One region of the Enterobacter sp. ECC-219 genome, then DNA from elsewhere that is predicted to be linked to it. Evidence: riboswitches for the same ligand, from Rfam matches in the RefSeq annotation. Region 1 holds a riboswitch; the other holds the start of a gene.

Region 1 (4,510 bases):
AGACCAGCCCGGCTGCCAGCGCGATGCGCAGCGAGGTCCACGTCGCTTCCCAGAGGACGGGCTGCTGCAGGACGGACGTGAGATTGAGGTTCAGTCCGTCAACGATAACGGCCAGCAGCGGCGGCAGCAGCAGCATGAGCGCCAGCGTAATCAGGATAAAATCGGCGACGCGGCTGTGCAGGCTGTCCTGCGGGTCGCGCCAGCCGGTTATTTGATTACTGCCAGCGGGAATGGCTTTACTCAGTCGCTGGCTCAGCAGCACCAGCACCAGACAGCACGCCATCTGCACCATCGCCAGCAGCGCGGCGCGGCCCGGATCGTAGTCGTAACTTAAGGCCTGATAAATCGCCAGCTCGATGGTGGTGGCCTGCGGCCCGCCGCCGAGCGAAAGCACGGTGGCAAAGCTGGCGAAGCAGAGCATAAAGATTAGCGCGGCCACCGGGGCAATCTGACGTCGCAGCCACGGCCATTCGACAAAGCGGAAGAACGACCAGCCGCGCATGCCGAGCTGAGCCGCAATCTGGCGCTGTTCGCCGGGAATGTTTTCCAGCGCCTGTAAAAAGAGGCGCGTCGCCATCGGCATATTGAAGAAAATGTGCGCCAGCAGGATGCCCTTCAGCCCGTAAGGGGAAAAGGTCCACTCCAGCCCCAAAGATGCAAAGAGCGAAGCCAGCCAGCCCTGACGACCGTAGACGCTCAGAATGCCAAAAACGGCCACCAGAACTGGCAGGATCAGCGTCATGGCGCACAGGCGCAGCAGAGCCTGCCTGCCAGGAAAACGCCGGCGGTACAGCGCTCGCGCGAGGAAAATGGCCGGGATCGCTGACAGCAGCGCAGAAAGAAACGCCTGCCAGAAAGAGAACCGGATAACGTGCCAGAGATAGCTGTCGTGCCAGAGCGCGAGCAGATCGCTCTCTGGCGCATTAAACCACAACGCAAGGAATGCCCCCAGGCTGACCACCACCATCAGCATGGCGGCGAGCAGGCCGGGGATTAACCAGCCGGGAATTAACGGCTGACGGCGCGTTGCCATTCACTTACCCATGCTGCACGCTGCGCGGCGACCTGCTGCGGCGTAAATTCCAGCGAGGTTGTTGGTTTGGTCAACTGCTCGAAACCTGCGGGCAGGGTAACGCTGGTGACCGGATACATCCAGTTGCCTGCGGGAATCGCATTCTGGAACGCCGGTGAAACCATGAACTTCAGGAACTTCTCGGCCAGCTCCGGCTGTTTGCTGGCGGCGGTACGCGCTGCCACTTCCACCTGCAGATAGTGCCCTTCAGCAAAATTCGCGGCGGCGTAGTTGTCTTTCTTCTCTGCGATGATGTGGTAGGCCGGAGAGGTGGTGTAGCTCAGCACCAGATCGCTTTCGCCTTTCAGGAACAGGCCGTAGGCTTCGCTCCAGCCCTTGGTCACGGTGACGGTTTTTGCGGCCAGTTTCTGCCACGCTTCCGGCGCTTTATCTCCATAGACTTTCTGCATCCACAGCAGCAGGCCCAGACCCGGCGTGCTGGTACGCGGATCTTCATAGATCACGCGCCACTTCTGGTCACTTTCCACCAGCTCTTTCAGGCTTTTCGGTGGGTTTTTCAGCTTATTTTTGTCGTAAACAAAAGCAAAATAGCCGTAATCGAACGGCACAAAGGTGTCGTTTTTCCAGCCGCCCGGCACGTTGACGGCATCTGCCGCCACGCCGCTTTTGGCAAACAGTCTGGTTTGCGTCGCGGCTTCCAGCAGGTTGTTATCCAGCCCGAGCACCACGTCGGCCTTGCTGTTTTTCCCTTCCATGCGCAGACGGTTGAGCAGCGACACGCCATCTTCCAGCGCCACGAACTTCAGCTCGCAGTTGCAGTCGGCTTCAAAGGCTTTTTTTACCACCGGGCCAGGGCCCCAGTCGGCGGAGAAGGAATCGTAGGTGTAGACCGTCAGGACGGGTTTCGCGAAAGCAGGCAGCGCAAACAGCGCCAGCAGGGGGAAAACTTTTTTTAACACTTTGCACCTCAGAGTTGAGTGGCAAAGGATTTTGAGCGACAGCCTCAAATCCCTTCGCCGGCGTTATCCGGATCAGGTTCGACGGGTATTATCTCAGCGCACATCTGTGATGCAGCACCCCGTTGAGAACGGCGCTATTGTAATGATTTGGTGAATATTTCGAAAGCGTTATGGTTCCGGCGGCGCAAACCAGGCGGATTTAAAATCAAACCAGCCCAGGGTGTTCATCCGCAGGCCGCGCATGCTGCGCTGTCCCTGGATCAGCAGCCAGTGGTGGATCAACGGTACGATCGTCTGCCCGGCCAGCAGCTCTTGGCACCATGCGGCCAGATCCATTTCGCCTGCCCGCCACTTCGCGGCGTCCTGCTGCCAGTCCCGGTTGATACAGTGCTGAATGAGGGGCACTTCATACAGGTGAGAAAAGAGCGAGAAATCAAGCGGCAGCGTGAAGTTGGCGCTATTGAGCCAGATATCGCTGACGACATCCCCGCGGTGCCATTCATCATAATCGACTTCCTGTATCGCCAGCGTCACGCCTTCGGCCGCCAGCAGCTTGCTCATAATCTTCGCGATAAAACGGTGCTCAATGTGATCGCGATAGTAGCTGAGGGTGATGGTCTCCAGCCCGGCAGGTTTTCCACTGCGCACCGGCTGAGCATGGTGCCAGCGCGGAAGCAGGCCATATGCCGGGAACCACCAGGTCTGGTATTGCTCCTCTGCGTGATAAATCAGGTTAGCCGGGGCCAGAACATGGCTGATCCACGTGCGGACGTCGTGGTTTGCTCCGCGGTGGCTGCGGCTGTCAAAGAGCAGGTAGTAACAGCCCTCCTCCAGGCGACTTTCGAACGCCTTTTCGCTTGTTGTGGGGCCTTCCAGCGTCAGGCCTGCGCTCAGCTCTTCGTTGAGATCCGGTAATACCCAGACGTTCACTTCGTCGATCAGCGCCCGATAGCCAAAATAGTCATCAAAGGCGCGGATTTTGAGCTGGTTGTTGGTATTGCGCGTCACGGAGTAGGGGCCCGTGCCAATCGGCAGGCTGGCAAAATTGTTCAGCGATCGCCATTCGCCGGGCAGGATCATTGAGGGCACGTAGCCCAGCAGCCACGGCAGCCATATGTCCGGCTGCGACAATTCAATGTCCAGCGTCCAGGCCGTGGGGGAGTGGATCCGCGAGACGTGTGAATAGAGCGGAAGCGTGCGGGCGCGTTCCAGGGAGGTGATGACGTCACTCATCTCCAGCTCGCGTCCGTGGTGGAAGTGAATGCCCGGGCGTAAAAAGAAACGCCAGTGCAGGGGGGAAAGCTGCTGCCAGTGGTGCGCGATGTCCGCTTCCAGTTCCCCGTTTTCCTCATTTATTTTCGTCAGGCCGCTGAATATCTGCCGGGCCATATGGGTTTCAGAACGACGTAACGCCGTGCCGGGCAACAGGTTTTTCATTGGCCGATAGTAGAGCACCCGCATAATGTGGCGGCCCTGACGAAAGCTGCGCCCCAGATGCGAGACCAGCATCTGGCGCACGGCGGCCTTGTCGCCCACCAGCTGGACCAGCTGATCGATGCGATCCTGCTCCAGCAGATCCTCCGCCCGCTGTTGCTGCAGCGCCAGACCAGTATAGAGGAAGGTTAAGCGAGAGCGCTTGCCGCGTCCGGCCTCGGCCTCCCAGCTTAGCCAGCCCTGCTGCTGCATGGTGTTGAGCAACGTGCGCATATGGCGGCGAGAGCAGTTGAGAAGTTCTGCCAGCTCGTTAAGCGTGGTCTCCTGCGATTGACCCTCGCAGCACTGCCACAGGCGGATAAATTGTTGTTGCAGTCGACCGGATGGCATAAAAGAGGAACTCCTGACAAAAAATCAGCAATTTATTAATCCCTATATTAGGCCAATAATGCTTTCCGATGAAGTGAGGAGGTAAATTATGAAGAGGTCTACCGCACGTCAGTTTTATCAGCAGTACTTTTCAGCGACAAAAGGATCGTCCTGGCTGGCCCGCCAGTGTGCAGAGCAACGGCTGAAAATATTGGAAGAACTGATGCAGTGGGACGTTACGAAACCGACCTCTTCCCGCTAACTCGCCTCGATCATGTGTGACTGAGTATTGGTGTTTATCACCCGCCAGCAAAATGTTTTTGCTGGCTTTTTTCGTTTATTCTTTCACCCAATTTCGATTCGCTTTCACAAGGACTTGCGCATGCTGTGGTTGATGACGATGGGGCGCCGCCTGAATGGCGTATATGCCGCTTTTATGCTGGTGGCCTTTATGATGGGCGTGGCGGGGGCCCTACAGGCGCCGACGCTGAGCCTGTTCCTCAGCCGCGAGGTGGGCGCACAGCCGTTTTGGGTTGGCCTGTTTTATACCGTTAACGCCATTGCCGGGATCCTCGTTAGCCTGGGACTGGCGAAACGATCGGACAGCCAGGGCGATCGCCGCAGGCTGATCCTCTTTTGCTGCGCGATGGCCGTGGGCAACGCGCTGCTTTTTGCCTTTAACCGGCACTACCTGACGCTCATTACCTGCGGCGTG
Region 2 (4,510 bases), 2.5 Mb from region 1:
TCGTACAGCGAAATCCCTATCGCATCCGGATCGGGAATGAGCCCGACCGGTACCCAGGACTCTTCAATCGACACCGCATCGTCATCCACATAGCGAATACGCTTCAGCAAAAAGACGTCGCTGTTCGGCTCCAGCGACAGGTGGCCCGCCACCTCTTCCGGGCATTTCACCACGCGTTTATTGACCCACAGCGTGTTTGGCGTTTTACCGCGCAGCACTACCTGCTGAGAGAAACCGCGCGCTGCCTTGAGCGAGTATTCGAAGATGTTGTTAATTTGCGTGCCGTAACCCCGGGCACGCGTCACAACCCCCTCGGCTTCCAGCGCCTGCATCGCTTTGCGCACGGTGATCCGCGACACGCCGGTTAACTGGCTCAGATCGCGCTCGCCGGGCAAAATGTTCCCGTGCTCCAGCACCCCGCTGCGCACCGCGTTTTTTACCGTTTCGGCAAATTTCAGGTACAGCGGCGTGTTGTCAGGCGCGGCGATCCGTTCAGTCAGTTGAGCGATTAACCGGGTATGCGCTTGTTCCATCTCTGTATTCTCAGGCGTGGTGTTTCCTGCCAGTATACTGGGTTACCACCACGCATGAAAATGATGAACCGGCCCAATACCGTGACCGACTTCCAGAGTATCGGCTTTTGCCAGCGCCGCCGAGAGCCAGGATTTCGCTTCGCGTACCGTATCGGCCCAGCCGTCATGCCGCGGGCGCAGCGCCGCCAGCGCGGCTGAGAGGGTGCACCCTGTGCCGTGGGTGTTTTTGGTCTGCACGCGCGGGGCGGTAAACCGCATTTCGCCGTCACGGGTAAAAAGCCAGTCCGGGCTTTCAGCATCATCCAGATGCCCGCCCTTCATCAGCACCGCCCCGCAGCCCATCGCCAGCAGCGCATTGCCCTGCTCTTTCATTTCCCGTTCAGTTTGCGCGTGCGGCGCGCCCAGCAGCGCGGCGGCTTCCGGCAGATTGGGCGTGATGAGCGCCACCTGCGGCAGCAGCTTATTGCGCAGCGTCTCGACGGCGGAGGCGGAGAGCAGCGGATCGCCGCTTTTTGCCAGCATGACGGTATCCAGCACCACATTTTGCACCTGATAGCGCTTAAGCCGTTCGGCCACCGCTTCCACAATGTCCGTTTCGGCCAGCATGCCGATCTTGGTGGTATCAATACGCACATCGCTGAACACCGAATCCAGCTGCGCGGCAACAAAATCCGGCTCGATGCGGTAGACCGACTGCACGCCGCGCGTGTTTTGTGCCACCAGCGCGGTAATCACTGAGCAGCCGTACGCGCCAAGGGCCGAGAAGGTTTTCAGATCGGCCTGGATGCCCGCGCCGCCGCTGGGATCGGTGCCGGCTATGGTCAGGGCGTTAATCCGCTTCATGCCTGCTCCTCCAGCGTGTAGAGTTCATCCAGGAACGCGGCGGCAAAACTGCCTGGCCCGCGCGAGCGCGTAACGGCTGCCGTTCCGGCTCGCTTCATCCATCCGCAAGCGGCGGCAACGTTATCCAGCCTGTCCCCCGGCAGCGAACAGCTGGCCGCTACGACGGCAGAAAGCGCGCATCCGGTTCCCACCACGCGGGTCATCAGCGGATCACCTCCCGTAACCGTGCGGGTGCGTTGCCCATCAGTGATGTAATCCACCTCACCGGTGACCACTACGATGGCATTGGTTTGCCGGGCCAGCGCCTGAGCGGCAGGTAGCGCGCTGGCCGCGGTGTCGGTTGTATCGACGCCGCGCCCGCCCGCGCTCATTCCCGCCAGAGCCAGGATTTCTGAAGCGTTGCCGCGAATGGCGGCCGGTTGCAGGGCAAGGATTTGATGGCAAAAACGGGTGCGGAACGTCAGGGCGCCCACGGCAACCGGATCCAGCGTCCAGGGCTTGCCTGCCGCTACGGCGCTTTCTATTGCCCGACGCATCGCCTGCGCGCGCGGCGCAGTCAGCGTCCCGACGTTAACCAGCAGCGCGTCAGCGACGGCGGCGAACTGTTCAGCCTCTTCGGCCTCAACCACCATTGCAGGGGATGCGCCAAGTGCCAGCAAAACGTTGGCCGTAAAGGTCTGTACGACATCGTTGGTCATACAATGGGTAAGCGGACAACGGGTGCGGAAGTGGTGTAAAACGTGTAAATCGAGCAGGTCAGGCTGCATGGGTTCGCTCCTGCCTTGCGTGAAGAAGCGATGACCGGGAAGGCATCTGACTTCCCTACGCTGGCATTATCCAGATCAGGTAATACGGGTATTTCTCAGCCTTCACAAAGAAGGGCACCCCGAGTCATTTGGTAAGAATTGACTTACTTTTTGCCAGATTAGGGGAAGTTACTTGCTGTTGCAAGCCCGCCCTTCCGGTTATCGCTTCTTCACGCTGTACCCCAGCTTGTACCTCAGTTTGTACCCCACCAAAGAAACGAAAAAAGGGGCCGTTAAGCTCCTTTGTGATATAACCCAAACCTCATGGATTCCGAGATTCAGTTTTGCGTTCTGTTTTTCTACGTCGTTCAAAGGTGCGGATTACATCCCAGATAAACAGGAATAGCAGATACCAATAAAGTGCGGTGATCATAAGCAAACCTCTTGGTTCCAGTAGCTTCGAACTGTTCTCAGAGACACACCCATCGCTTCAGCCGTTTCCTTCGGTGTTAGCCCTTGAGCCTTATGTTCCAGCATCTTCAAACGCGTTTCCTGCTGCTTTCCAGCTTTCTTGATTCCAAGGCATACGATGGTTGAGCCAGGGAAGTAATAGGTTTTGAGGTATTCCGCTGCCGCCATGTCGGGAACGACAAACACCAGAGGGTGATCGGTATCAGTGTTGCGAATGGATGTTCGGCTAAGAAATTGGTAGCACCGTTCAAAATACATTGCCTGGCGCTTCTTCTCCATCACCGTTTCAAAATCCCAACCGATACGTTCGCAATAGTCTGCCCATCGCTTACGGTCTTTATCGCCCAAATTTGCACATCCGAGGAACACGGCACAATGAACACCTTGGTAGTTGTTCATTCAGTAGCTCGACATCGAGACTGCTTCCCCTCCCATGCGATCACCAAGCTCAGTGAGTCCGATGGTCTGGAAGTCGCAGATGGTTTTATCCCTGTTAGTGGCGAAGATAAATTCCTTGCCAACAGTCTGCCGAATCTCGTTCAGATGATTATTAAAGACATTTGCGAGTTCTGACTGCCCCGCTCTATTGATATCTTCCGAGAGAACAACCACGATCTTGATAGGCACTTTTTTATGCTTACGTCTCTCGGGATCAGGCTGAAGGTGTTCACCCGCTTCCTGAACCGCCTTCTGAGCGACGTTCTCTGCCATCCAGACAAACCCGCTGCGATTTACACCAGCGCCAAGCACAGTGAAACTTTTTGCCCACGTTGCGGCCTTCAGTATCTGATTAAAAGTGTACGCAAAGAAGCTGTATGAAGAATCACACTCGGTATGCATTACGCCACCGCCGTCGAGAGCCACGTATAGCACTTTCTTAAGATTGTCACTGTTTGACCTGCTCCCCGTTGATTAATATACCCCGATGTTAGTAATGTCTTCATAAGCCACATGAGGACATCCTCATGAAGAAGCGTTTTTCCGACGAACAGATCATCAGTATTCTTCGCGAAGCGGAAGCCGGAGTTTCTGCCCGTGAGCTCTGCCGTAAGCACGCCCTTTCCGACGCCACTTTCTACACCTGGCGCAAAAAGTTTGGTGGCATGGAAGTTCCTGAGGTGAAGCGGCTCAAATCTCTTGAAGAGGAGAACGCCCGCCTCAGGAAGCTACTTGCCGAAGCCATGCTGGATAAGGAGGCACTTCAGGTGGCTCTGGGGCGAAAGTACTGACGACAGGCCAGAAGCGGGAAGTCGTTGAGTTTATGTGTGATGCGACCGGTCTGTCGCAACGTCGTGCCTGCAGGCTTACAGGTTTGTCCCTTTCGACCTGCCGCTATGAGGCTCAGCGTCCGGCAGCTGATGCGCATTTATCAGGGCGCATCACTGAGCTGGCACTAGAGCGCAGGCGTTTTGGCTACCGCCGCATCTGGCAGCTGTTGCGTCGGGAGGGCCTTCACGTCAATCACAAGCGGGTATACCCAAGTGAGACTGAATAGTTAAAACTTACATATCAAGAATCATTCTCATTAATGGCCACGCAAATCCTTAACTGCGCAGTGATAATGTTGTGATATTTGGGCGAGATAAAATCCCAGGACATGTGGCATCAAATGAGGTTGCTCGATGGTTTAAGCAATGGGGCGGTTAGAGCAGATCGTCAAGTGGCTGCCAATGGAGGCCATATCCCTCTTTTCCTCTTTTAAAGTGGCTCATCGCGTTAGTTAACAATCACTAATAGAGGAAACTAATTGTTCAGAATGCTCGTTATAGAGCATGGATCACAAGCATAAGACATCTTCATGAGGCATAATAGGTACAGCATACTCGCCTAAGGAATTTGCAAATGTCTCATGTCAGTATTAACGATTTCAAACTTCTTAATATCAAATGCCAAAAATATTTTGATCTGTTCAGTAAA

The links. Region 1 has a riboswitch for thiamine pyrophosphate ahead of thiB (thiamine ABC transporter substrate binding subunit). Riboswitches for the same ligand answer to the same signal wherever they lie in the genome.
Region 2: it holds a riboswitch for thiamine pyrophosphate, as region 1 does, so the genes downstream of both, thiM (hydroxyethylthiazole kinase) here and thiB (thiamine ABC transporter substrate binding subunit) in region 1, are expected to answer to the same signal.

What each region holds. Positions count from the first base shown of each region.
Region 1 is NZ_CP143680.1:1,436,361-1,440,870, forward strand. It holds gene thiP (thiamine/thiamine pyrophosphate ABC transporter permease ThiP) at 1-1,033, opposite strand, end outside; gene thiB (thiamine ABC transporter substrate binding subunit) at 1,009-1,992, opposite strand; TPP riboswitch at 2,024-2,124, opposite strand; gene sgrR (HTH-type transcriptional regulator SgrR) at 2,161-3,816, opposite strand; gene sgrT (glucose uptake inhibitor SgrT) at 3,905-4,057, shown strand; gene V1603_RS06760 (sugar efflux transporter) at 4,178-4,510, shown strand, end outside.
Region 2 is NZ_CP143680.1:4,002,700-4,007,209, forward strand. It holds gene V1603_RS19020 (GntR family transcriptional regulator) at 1-533, opposite strand, end outside; gene thiD (bifunctional hydroxymethylpyrimidine kinase/phosphomethylpyrimidine kinase) at 576-1,376, opposite strand; gene thiM (hydroxyethylthiazole kinase) at 1,373-2,143, opposite strand; TPP riboswitch at 2,179-2,275, opposite strand; gene V1603_RS19035 (helix-turn-helix domain-containing protein) at 2,552-2,992, opposite strand; gene V1603_RS19040 (hypothetical protein) at 2,993-3,457, opposite strand; partial or broken gene V1603_RS19045 (transposase) at 3,559-4,070, shown strand; gene V1603_RS19050 (AIPR family protein) at 4,436-4,510, shown strand, end outside.